Tardiphaga sp. vice304: one gene and its partner. The protein of the gene in region 1 interacts with the protein of each later gene in a pairwise test. Links are inferred from orthologs where the notes say so. Each region holds a gene or a part of one and is shown on either strand. Other genes may lie near its edges.

Region 1 (4,963 bases):
GCGGCGGGCGACCGGGCCGCGCTGCAGATGATCTATGCCGGCGAGGCGCCGCGGATGATCGGCGTCGCGCGCCGCATCCTGTTGCGGCAGGACCTCGCGGAAGAAGCCGTGCATGACGCCTTCATGCGGATCTGGCGCAGCGCGGCCGGTTTCGATCCGCACCGCGGCAGCGCGCGCGGCTGGCTCTATGCCATCGTGCGCAACCGCGCGCTGAGCATCCACCGCAACGAGCACCGCTATGACGCCTCCGTCGAAACCGCGCTCGAGATCGACTGCGAGGCGACCATGACGCGGTTGCCCGAGACCTCGGCGCTGCGGCGCTGCCTGGAGCGCATCGACCGGCCACGGCGCGACGTGGTGGTGCTGGCCTATGCGCATGGCATGAGCCACGGCGAACTCGCCGGTCGCATGAAGGTGCCGCTCGGCACCGTGAAGAGCTGGGTGCGCCGCGGCCTGTTCTCGCTGCAGGAGTGCATGGGATGAGCCTGCCCGAGGACGACCACATCAATGACCTCGCCGCCGACTATGTGATGGGCCTGCTGGAAGGCGCCGAACTGGCCGCCGCGGAGTCGCGTCTCGACAGCGACGACGCCTTCGCCGGCGCGGTCCATGCCTGGCGCGAGCGGCTCGCCGAACTCGATGCCACCGCCGAGGAAATGCAGCCCAGCGCCGCGCTGTGGGACCGCATTGCCGCAAGCACCAGAGTTGCGCCGGCGATCCCGCTGCCGGGCGCGCGCAACGCGCTGCGCGGTGCCACGCTGTGGAACAATTTGCGGTTCTGGCGCGGCGCCGGGATCGGCGGCGCCTTTGCGGCGCTGGCCTTCGCGATGATCATGATCGGCGCGCTGGCGACTTCGCGGCAGCTTCGCCACGAACTGGTGGCGCTGGCGCAGCGCAAGCCGATCTATGTCGCGGTGCTGGTCAACGATACGACCAAAGAAGCCGGCGCGATCGTCAACACGTTCTCCAACGGCCGCGTCGAACTGATCCCGCTGCGCGCCATCGACGTGCCGGCCGGCCGCACGCTGCAGGTCTGGACGCTGTGGGACCGTGCGATCGGGCCGAAATCGATCGGCCTCGCCTCGCAGTCCCGCACATTGCAGCTCAATCTGGAATCGCTGCCGGACACGGTCGCCGACCAGCTGTTCGAGATCACCCTGGAACCCGAAGGCGGCTCGCCGATCGGCCGGCCCACCGGCCCGATCCTGTTCAAGGGCAACGCCGCGCGCGCGCTGTAGCTTTTCGGTGTTCCCCCGACTTCGGGACATGAGGAAGATGACCAGGCCGCGCCCGCCGGAAATGCGCTGCTGAAGCCGCGGCGGCAGGGCTTTTATCGCCGGGGGACTCGCCCCATATTCCCTGTATGGCGAAAACTCCCGAGACACCCAAGAAGTCCCCCATCAAGCGCGCGAAGACCCCGGCGGCGAAGCCCGGCGCGGGGCGACCCGAGGTCAAGCCGATCGGCCCGGCGCTGGCCGAACTGCTGAATCCCGCGATCAACCGCGGCGAGGCCGGCATGGGTTCCTCGACCGGCCTGCAGCCGCCACCGAGCAATTCGCTGGAGCGCCGCTCCGGCGGCGAGGCAGCGGTGCATCGCGCCCGCGCCTCCACGCCGAAGAACTTCAAGGGCGATAGCGGTCCGCGCCCCACCCCGTTGCAGCCGCTGCCGCAGCCGGCGCGGCCTTACGCGCTGCGGCTGAGCGAACAGGGTTTCGAGGAAGCGCCGCAGGCCGTCTATGGCACGCATGCGGCGATCCCGACGCTCGACCCGGAACTGGCGAAGCAATATGGCTTCACCACCGAGGAAGAGGACAATGCCGCGCTGGCCCGCCCGCCGCGCAACAAGATGGAAGCTTTGGGCGTGCAGGCCACCGCCGACGCGCTGGAAGCGCTGGTCACCAATGGCCGCCCCGAATTCAAGGACGACAAGATCTGGGTTCCGCATCGCCCGCCACGCCCCGACAAGTCCGAAGGCGGCGTGAAATTCGTCATCAAGTCGGAATACGAGCCGAAGGGCGACCAGCCGACCGCGATCAAGGAACTGGTCGAGGGCATCAGCCGCAACGACCGCACCCAGGTGCTGCTCGGCGTCACCGGCTCCGGCAAGACCTATACGATGGCCAAGGTGATCGAGGCGACGCAGCGCCCGGCGATCATCCTCGCGCCGAACAAGACGCTGGCGGCGCAGCTCTATGGCGAGTTCAAGAGCTTCTTCCCCGACAACGCCGTCGAATATTTTGTCTCGTATTACGACTACTACCAGCCCGAGGCCTATGTGCCGCGGACCGACACTTATATCGAGAAGGATTCCTCGATCAACGAGCAGATCGACCGCATGCGCCATTCGGCGACGCGCGCGCTGCTGGAGCGCGACGACGTCATCATCGTGGCTTCCGTGTCATGCATCTACGGTATCGGCTCGGTGGAGACCTACACCGCGATGACCTTCGCCCTGAAGAAAGGCGAGCGCATCGACCAGCGGCAGTTGATCGCCGACCTCGTGGCGCTGCAATACAAGCGCACACAACACGACTTCACCCGCGGCACTTTTCGCGTGCGCGGCGATGTCATCGACATCTTCCCGGCGCACTACGAAGACCGCGCCTGGCGCGTCAATCTGTTCGGCGACACCGTCGAGACCATCGAGGAATTCGACCCGCTCACCGGCCACAAGCAGGACGAGCTGGAATTCATCAAGATCTATGCCAACTCGCATTACGTGACGCCGCGGCCGACCCTGATCCAGGCGATCAAGTCGATCAAGGCCGAGTTGAAATGGCGGCTCGAGCAGCTGCACGAACAGGGCCGCCTCTTGGAAGCGCAGCGGCTCGAGCAGCGCACCACCTTCGACATCGAGATGATGGAAGCCACCGGCTCCTGCGCCGGCATCGAGAATTACAGCCGCTATCTCACCGGCCGCCGGCCGGGCGAGCCGCCGCCGACCCTGTTCGAATACGTGCCGGACAACGCGCTGGTATTCGCCGACGAGAGCCACGTCACCGTGCCGCAGATCGGCGGCATGTTCAAAGGCGATTTTCGGCGCAAGGCGACGCTGGCGGAATATGGCTTCCGCCTGCCCTCCTGCATGGACAACCGGCCGCTGCGCTTCGAGGAATGGGACATGATGCGCCCGCAATCGGTCGCGGTGTCGGCCACGCCCTCCGCGTGGGAGCTCAACGAATCCGGCGGCGTGTTCGTCGAGCAGGTCATCCGCCCGACCGGGCTGATCGATCCGCCGATCAACATCCGCCCGGCGCGCACCCAGGTCGACGATCTCGTCGGCGAGGTCCGCGCCACCTGCGCGGCCGGCTATCGCTCGCTGATCACCGTGCTGACCAAGCGCATGGCGGAGGATCTGACCGAGTACTTGCATGAGCAGGGCATCCGCGTGCGCTACATGCACTCCGACATCGACACCATCGAGCGCATCGAGATCATCCGCGACCTGCGGCTCGGCGCGTTCGACGCGCTGGTCGGCATCAATTTGCTGCGCGAAGGCCTCGACATTCCCGAATGCGCGCTGGTCGCCGTGCTCGACGCCGACAAGGAAGGTTTCCTGCGCTCCGAGACGTCGCTGATCCAGACCATCGGCCGCGCGGCGCGCAACGTCGACGGCAAGGTGATCCTCTATGCGGACAAGATGACCGGCTCGATGGAGCGCGCCATCGCCGAGACCGACCGCCGCCGCGAAAAGCAGGTCGAATACAACACGCTCCACAACATCACGCCGGCGAGCATCAAGAAGTCGATCGGCGACATCATGAACTCGGTCTACGAGCGCGACCACGTGCTGGTGGAAATCGGCAATGGCGGCATGGCCGACGACGTCATGGCCATCGGGCACAATTTCGAGGCCGTGCTGGGCGATCTCGAAACCCGCATGCGCGAAGCCGCCGCCGACCTCAACTTCGAGGAAGCAGCAAGACTGCGCGACGAGGTCAAGCGGTTGCGCGCGACCGAGCTAGCTGTCGTGGACGACCCCACCGCCAAGCAGCGCAAGGTGGCCGGCGCGGCCGGTTCGTTCAAGGGCGACAAGCAGTTCGGCGCCAGCGCCAACATGCCGAAGCTTTCGGCCAAGCGCGGCGGCAACAACACGCCGTCGTCGAAAGTGCACAAGCCCGGCCTGGATGAGATGGGCATCGCCACCTGGCACGAAGTGCTGCCGGATCGCGGCAAGAAGGTCGGACGTCCGCGCAAGCCGACGCTCGACGAAATGGGCCCGGGGACGGAGAGCAAGATCTTCCAGCCGAAGGATTCACGGCAATCGGGACCGGAGTTCGGCCCGACCGCCAGAAGCTCCGGCGGCGCGCCGGGGCATCGGGGCGGGTGGAAGAAGCGGTAGCTTCTTCTGAGACGGCACGGCAGCAGTGTCCCCTCCCCCCTCGTGGGGGAGGGTCAGGGAGAGGGGGGAGCCGCACGGCGCACGGCCCGCCGGTGATATCCAATTGAGAATTCACCCCGACGCGCTATGATTTCAACAAGGCCGAACCATTGCGCCGGGAGACGACCCTGTCCCTCATCATCAATGTCGACTACGACGAAGAAGCCCAGGTCTGGGTCGTGCAGAGCGACACGATCCCGCTGGTGACCGAATCGGATACGTTCGAAATCCTGTACCGCAAACTGCCGGACATGATACAGGACGTGCTGCTCGACAACGGCGACCCGCGGGCCGGCCAGGACGTGCCGTTCGAAGTAACGCCTCCATCGTATGGCGAGCGATAGGCTCTCTCGAAAACGACATCGGAATAGCTTTCGTGAATTAAGGCTCCTCCCGAATGGACAGGCTCTCCATTAAGCTATCTTCCGAGCCGAAAAGGGTGAACGCACTTAGATTATAGCGCTGCAGCTCTTTGAGAGCCTTTTTTCGTTCGCTATTCGCGATAACAAACTTAAAAACTACGTCCTGCTGAAATTTTGCCTCTGGATCGTAAGGCTGGCAGACCTCGGAATGGTCCGCAAA
Region 2 (5,021 bases), 1.0 Mb from region 1 along the record:
ACAGTCCGCCCGCAATCCGCTATGCATATCTAGGGTGGGCCATGTCAGAGCTTTTGACAAGAATTACAACTGATCCCGACCTGATGCATGGCCGTTCGTGTATCAGAGGTCTGCGCATCACTGTTTCGGACGTGCTGCATCTGTTGTCCGCCGGGCAGTCCCGCGATGACATCCTGCTCGACTACCCCTATCTCGAAGCAGAGGATATCGACGCTGTCCTGGCGTTTGCAGCGCGTCGGCCAAAGCCGCTTGCGTAGGGCGGATTAGGCGAAGCCGTAATCCGCCGCTGATGATGGCGGATTACGGCTTCGCCTAATCTGCCCTACGGGCTTGCGTGATCCAGAACCATCCGAACCGCACGGGCCCGGACCTCGGGTGAAAACTTGTTTGTCGTCTTGCTTGTCATGGCTCCATCCTCTCAGAAGTTGGAGCCTCCGATCAACCCGGGGCGGTTCAGAGGCAGATAAGAGCCGTCTCGCTCGGGCCACAAACATGCGGCTTCGCTAATTGCCATGCGCCATAAACGCAAATCACCCAAAAGAACCGACGAACCGATCCACTTCGTAATCGACCAAAGCTCTCGAAAAATTCGGCGGATTCCGCTCCGAAGTCTATCCATAGGCAAAATGCTCAGCAGTGAGAGGCCGGCTCAGGCTGTAACAATGCGAGTAGCCCGCGTGAGCTTAGCGATATGCGGGGAAGTCCGAGGCCAGAAACTCCCGCATGTCGCTGCGCTCATGCGGGCTACGCTTGCTGCAAATTATAGGCAACCTGTTTCAACGTTGTAAGCATTTCCCCCTCACTCCGCCGCCTCGTCCACCTTCCGCTTCTTCGGCTTGGCCGCCTTGGCCAGCACCGGCTTGAGGTAGGTGCCGGTGTGGCTGCGCGGCGCTTTGACGATGTCTTCGGGCGGGCCCCAGGCGACGATTTCGCCGCCGCCGTCGCCGCCTTCGGGGCCGAGGTCGATCACCCAGTCCGCGGTCTTGATGACTTCGAGATTGTGCTCGATCACCACCACCGTGTTGCCCTGCGAGACCAGCTCGTGCAGCACTTCGAGAAGCTTCGCGACGTCGTGGAAGTGCAGGCCGGTGGTCGGCTCATCCAGGATGTACAGCGTGCGGCCGGTGGCGCGCTTGGATAGTTCCTTGGCCAGCTTGACGCGCTGCGCCTCGCCGCCGGACAAAGTCGTGGCCTGCTGGCCGACGTGGATGTAGTCGAGCCCGACGCGCTGCAATGTTTTAAAAGTTTCGCGGACGCGCGGCACGGCCTTGAAGAAGTCGGCGGCTTCTTCGACGGTCATGTCGAGCACGTCGGCGATCGACTTGTTCTTGAACAGCACTTCGAGGGTTTCGCGGTTGTAGCGCTTGCCCTTGCAGGTGTCGCAGGTGACGTAGACGTCGGGCAGGAAGTGCATCTCGATCTTGATGACGCCGTCGCCCTGGCAGGCCTCGCAGCGGCCGCCCTTGACGTTGAACGAGAAGCGACCGGCCTCGTAGCCGCGCGCCTTGGATTCCGGCAGGCCGGCGAACCATTCGCGGATCGGCGTGAAGGCGCCGGTATAGGTCGCGGGGTTGGAGCGCGGCGTGCGGCCGATCGGCGACTGGTCGATCTCGATGATCTTGTCGATGTGCTCGAGCCCCTCGATGCGGTCGTGCGGGGCGGCGCCCTCGCTGGCATTGTTGAGTTTTCGCGCGATCGCCTTGTAGAGCGTGTCGATCAGCAGCGTCGACTTGCCGCCGCCGGAGACGCCGGTGACGGCGGTGAACAGCCCCAGTGGGATCTCCGCCGAGACGTTCTTCAGATTGTTGCCGCGGGCGTTGATCACCTTGATGGTGCGGCGATGGTTCGGCGGCCGGCGCACCGGCACCGGCACCGACATCTCGCCGGTGAGATATTTTCCGGTCAGCGAATTCGGATTGGCCATCACCTGCTTCGGCGTGCCCTGCGCCACGATATGGCCGCCATGCGTGCCGGCGCCCGGGCCGACGTCGACGACGTAGTCGGCGGCGAGCACGGCGTCCTCGTCATGCTCGACCACGATCACGGTGTTGCCGAGGTCGCGCAGCCGGCGCAGCGTATCGAGCAGCCGCGCATTGTCGCGCTGGTGCAGGCCGATCGAGGGCTCATCCAGCACGTAGAGCACGCCGGTGAGGCCGGAGCCGATCTGCGACGCGAGGCGAATGCGCTGGCTTTCGCCGCCCGACAGCGTGCCGGAGGCGCGCGCCAGTGTCAGATAGTTGAGGCCGACGTCGAGCAGGAAGGAAAGGCGCTCGCGGATCTCCTTCAGGATGCGCAGCGCGATCTCGTTCTGCTGCTTGTTGAGCATGGTGGGTACGGTGGCGAACCATTCGCCGGCCTTGCGCACCGACATTTCCGAGATCTCGCCGACATGCTTGCCGCCGATCTTGACGGAGAGCGCCTCCGGCTTCAGCCGGTAGCCCGAGCAGGCGTCGCACGGCACGTCGGAAAAATACTTGCCGAGCTCTTCGCGCGCCCATTCGCTTTCGGTCTCGCGGAAGCGGCGATCGATATTGGTGACGACGCCCTCGAACGGCTTCTTGGTGTCGTAGGCGCGCACGCCGTCCTCGTAGGAGAACTTGATCTCGTCGTCGCCGGAACCATGCAGGATGGCGTTCTGCGTCTTCTTCGGCAGATCTTTCCACTTGGTGTCGAGCGTGAACTTGTAGAACTTGCCGAGCGCCGTCAGGGTCTGGATGTAATAGGGCGACGATGACTTCGCCCATGGCGCGATCGCGCCCTTGCGTAGCGTCAGGTCCTTGTCGGGGATCACCAGCTCGGCATCGATGGTCTGCTCGACGCCGAGGCCGCCGCATTTCGGGCAGGCGCCGTAGGGGTTGTTGAACGAGAACAGCCGCGGTTCGATCTCGGGGATGGTGAAGCCCGAGACGGGGCAGGCGAATTTCTCCGAAAACAGGATGCGCTCGGCGCCGGTCTTGTCGTGGATCTTGGCGACCTTCTTGTCGGCCTTCTTGTTGTCTTCGACAGGCGCGGACGGCGGCGCGTCGGCATATTCGATCACGGCCAGACCTTCGGCCAGTTTCAGCGCGGTCTCGAAGCTCTCGGCGAGGCGCTGGCCGATATCCGGGCGCACCACGATCCGATCGACGACGACGTCGATGTCGTGCGGAAATTTCTTGTCGAGCACCGGGGCCTCGGCCAGTTCATGAAAGCTGCCGTCGATCTTGATGCGCTGGAATCCCTTCTTGAGGTATTCCGCCATCTCCTTGCGATATTCGCCCTTGCGGCCGCGCACCACCGGCGCCAGCAGATAGAGCCGTGTGCCTTCCGGCAGCGCCAGCACACGGTCGACCATCATCGACACGGTCTGGCTCTCGATCGGCAGGCCGGTGGCCGGCGAGTAGGGCACGCCGACCCGCGCCCAGAGCAGGCGCATATAGTCGTAGATCTCGGTGACGGTGCCGACCGTCGAGCGCGGATTTTTCGAGGTGGTCTTCTGCTCGATGGAAATGGCGGGCGACAGGCCGTCGATCTGGTCGACGTCCGGCTTCTGCATCATTTCCAGGAACTGGCGGGCATAGGCAGACAGCGATTCGACGTAGCGGCGCTGGCCCTCGGCATAGATCGTGTCAAAAGCCAGCGAGGACTTGCCGGAGCCGGACAGGCCGGTGAACACCACCAGCTTGTCGCGCGGGATCTCGAGATCGACGTTCTTCAGATTGTGCTCGCGCGCGCCGCGGATGGTAATGTTGCGCAGCGCCGAGCCGACCGGCTGCCGCTTGGCCTTGATGATCTCGTCCATGACAAATCCCCGGCGCATCAGGCGCGCCGAATCCGGGCTGGTATCGCCGGGCATGCCGGGATCAAACGCCAATTGACTGACTTCGGAACATAGGAAGAACGAGGGGAGATTTCCAGTGCCCGGCGAAAATCATCAACGGATTGTTGGCGATCGGGTTGCAGGGGTGGGCAGGACGACCGCGTCCCCGCAAACAGAAAGGCCGGCTCGAGAGCCGGCCTTCGTATCGAAACTGCGGTTGGCTCAGTAGCGGCCGACGGCGGGGCCGCCCCAGCGGTAGTTGATGCGGGCGGTGACAAGATCGACATCGCCGCTGATCCGGTCGTTGGCGTAGAAGACGCCAGCCGGGGTGGTGAAGCGGGCATCGCGGCCATCGAGGAAGATGTGGTCATAGGCCACCGCGAACGACCAGTTCGGGGTGAAGCCATATTCCAGCCCGACGCCGATCACGCCGCCCCAGCGGGTGTTGCTGCTGGCCGTCGCCAACAGCAATCCCGTTGCGGCGTTGACCGAGGAGTACTCCTCATTGACCACGGCGGCGCCGCCCTTCACGTACAGCAGCGTGTTGTTCCAGGCATAGCCGATCTGACCGGTGAACAGCCCGAAGGCATCGATCTTGGAGCGGTTCGCGATCAGCGGGAACGGGGTGCTGACATTTCTGCCCTTGAAGTCAGCCCAGTTGCCCTGGGCTTCCAGGCCGTAGACCCAGGAAGCGTTCTGCCAACGGTAGCCGATCTGGCCGCCCGCGGTGCCGCCGTCGGCGTCGTGACAGCCTTCGCCGACGTTAGCCGCGCCGGTCGGAACGCCCGCAACGGTCGACGGGATGAAATCCCAGCACTTGCTGGCCGAGCCGTAGCCGCCGTTACCGCCGATGTAGAAACCCGACCAGTCATAGACCGCGGCGATCATCGGCGGCGCTTTGGTATAGGTCCGCCGGGCGAGGTCGGCGGCGGAAGCAGAAGTCGCTGTGCCCAAGGCAGCCAGTGCGACGGTGGCGAGGAAAAGTTTTTTCATTTCAAATTCTCCTGTTCATGTCGCTTCGTTCCCCCGAAGCGATCCCCAAGGCGCGAGCGCCGTATTCGACTCCATCGCGAACTTTGTACCTTAGAGTTGCAGCGCTGTCCGTCACCGCAAAGCCACAGTCGCCGCGGAAATGGCGCGGCTTCTAAGTTAATGAACTATTTCGCATTTTTCTTCGCACTGCAGTGAGGTGTTACGTCAATACTGCTGTCCGAAATGTCAG

The links. Proteins that work in one complex are often made in the same cells at the same time.
Region 2: the proteins of uvrB (region 1) and uvrA interact in binary tests that used the Escherichia coli proteins (3 or more experiments, as listed by UniProt). The link is inferred for Tardiphaga sp. vice304 from one-to-one orthologs.

What each region holds. Positions count from the first base shown.
Region 1 is NZ_CP041402.1:4,622,048-4,627,010, forward strand. The notes cover bases 1,021-4,542. They hold uvrB (excinuclease ABC subunit UvrB), read left to right. Parts: upstream 1,021-1,363; coding sequence 1,364-4,342; downstream 4,343-4,542. Other genes in these bases: FNL56_RS22025 (anti-sigma factor), read left to right, coding at 1,021-1,238; FNL56_RS22035 (DUF1902 domain-containing protein), read left to right, coding at 4,492-4,542. In the rest of the region: FNL56_RS22020 (sigma-70 family RNA polymerase sigma factor), read left to right, coding at 1-483; more of FNL56_RS22025, read left to right, coding at 480-1,020; more of FNL56_RS22035, read left to right, coding at 4,543-4,725; FNL56_RS22040 (FRG domain-containing protein), read right to left, coding at 4,763-4,963. UniProt on the Escherichia coli protein: The UvrABC repair system catalyzes the recognition and processing of DNA lesions. A damage recognition complex composed of 2 UvrA and 2 UvrB subunits scans DNA for abnormalities.
Region 2 is NZ_CP041402.1:3,595,976-3,600,996, reverse strand. What follows is about bases 600-4,179. They hold uvrA (excinuclease ABC subunit UvrA), read right to left. Parts: upstream 3,782-4,179; coding sequence 800-3,781; downstream 600-799. Other genes in these bases: FNL56_RS17070 (outer membrane protein), read right to left, coding at 4,022-4,179. In the rest of the region: FNL56_RS17080 (DUF433 domain-containing protein), read left to right, coding at 42-257; more of FNL56_RS17070, read right to left, coding at 4,180-4,792. UniProt on the Escherichia coli protein: The UvrABC repair system catalyzes the recognition and processing of DNA lesions. UvrA is an ATPase and a DNA-binding protein. A damage recognition complex composed of 2 UvrA and 2 UvrB subunits scans DNA for abnormalities.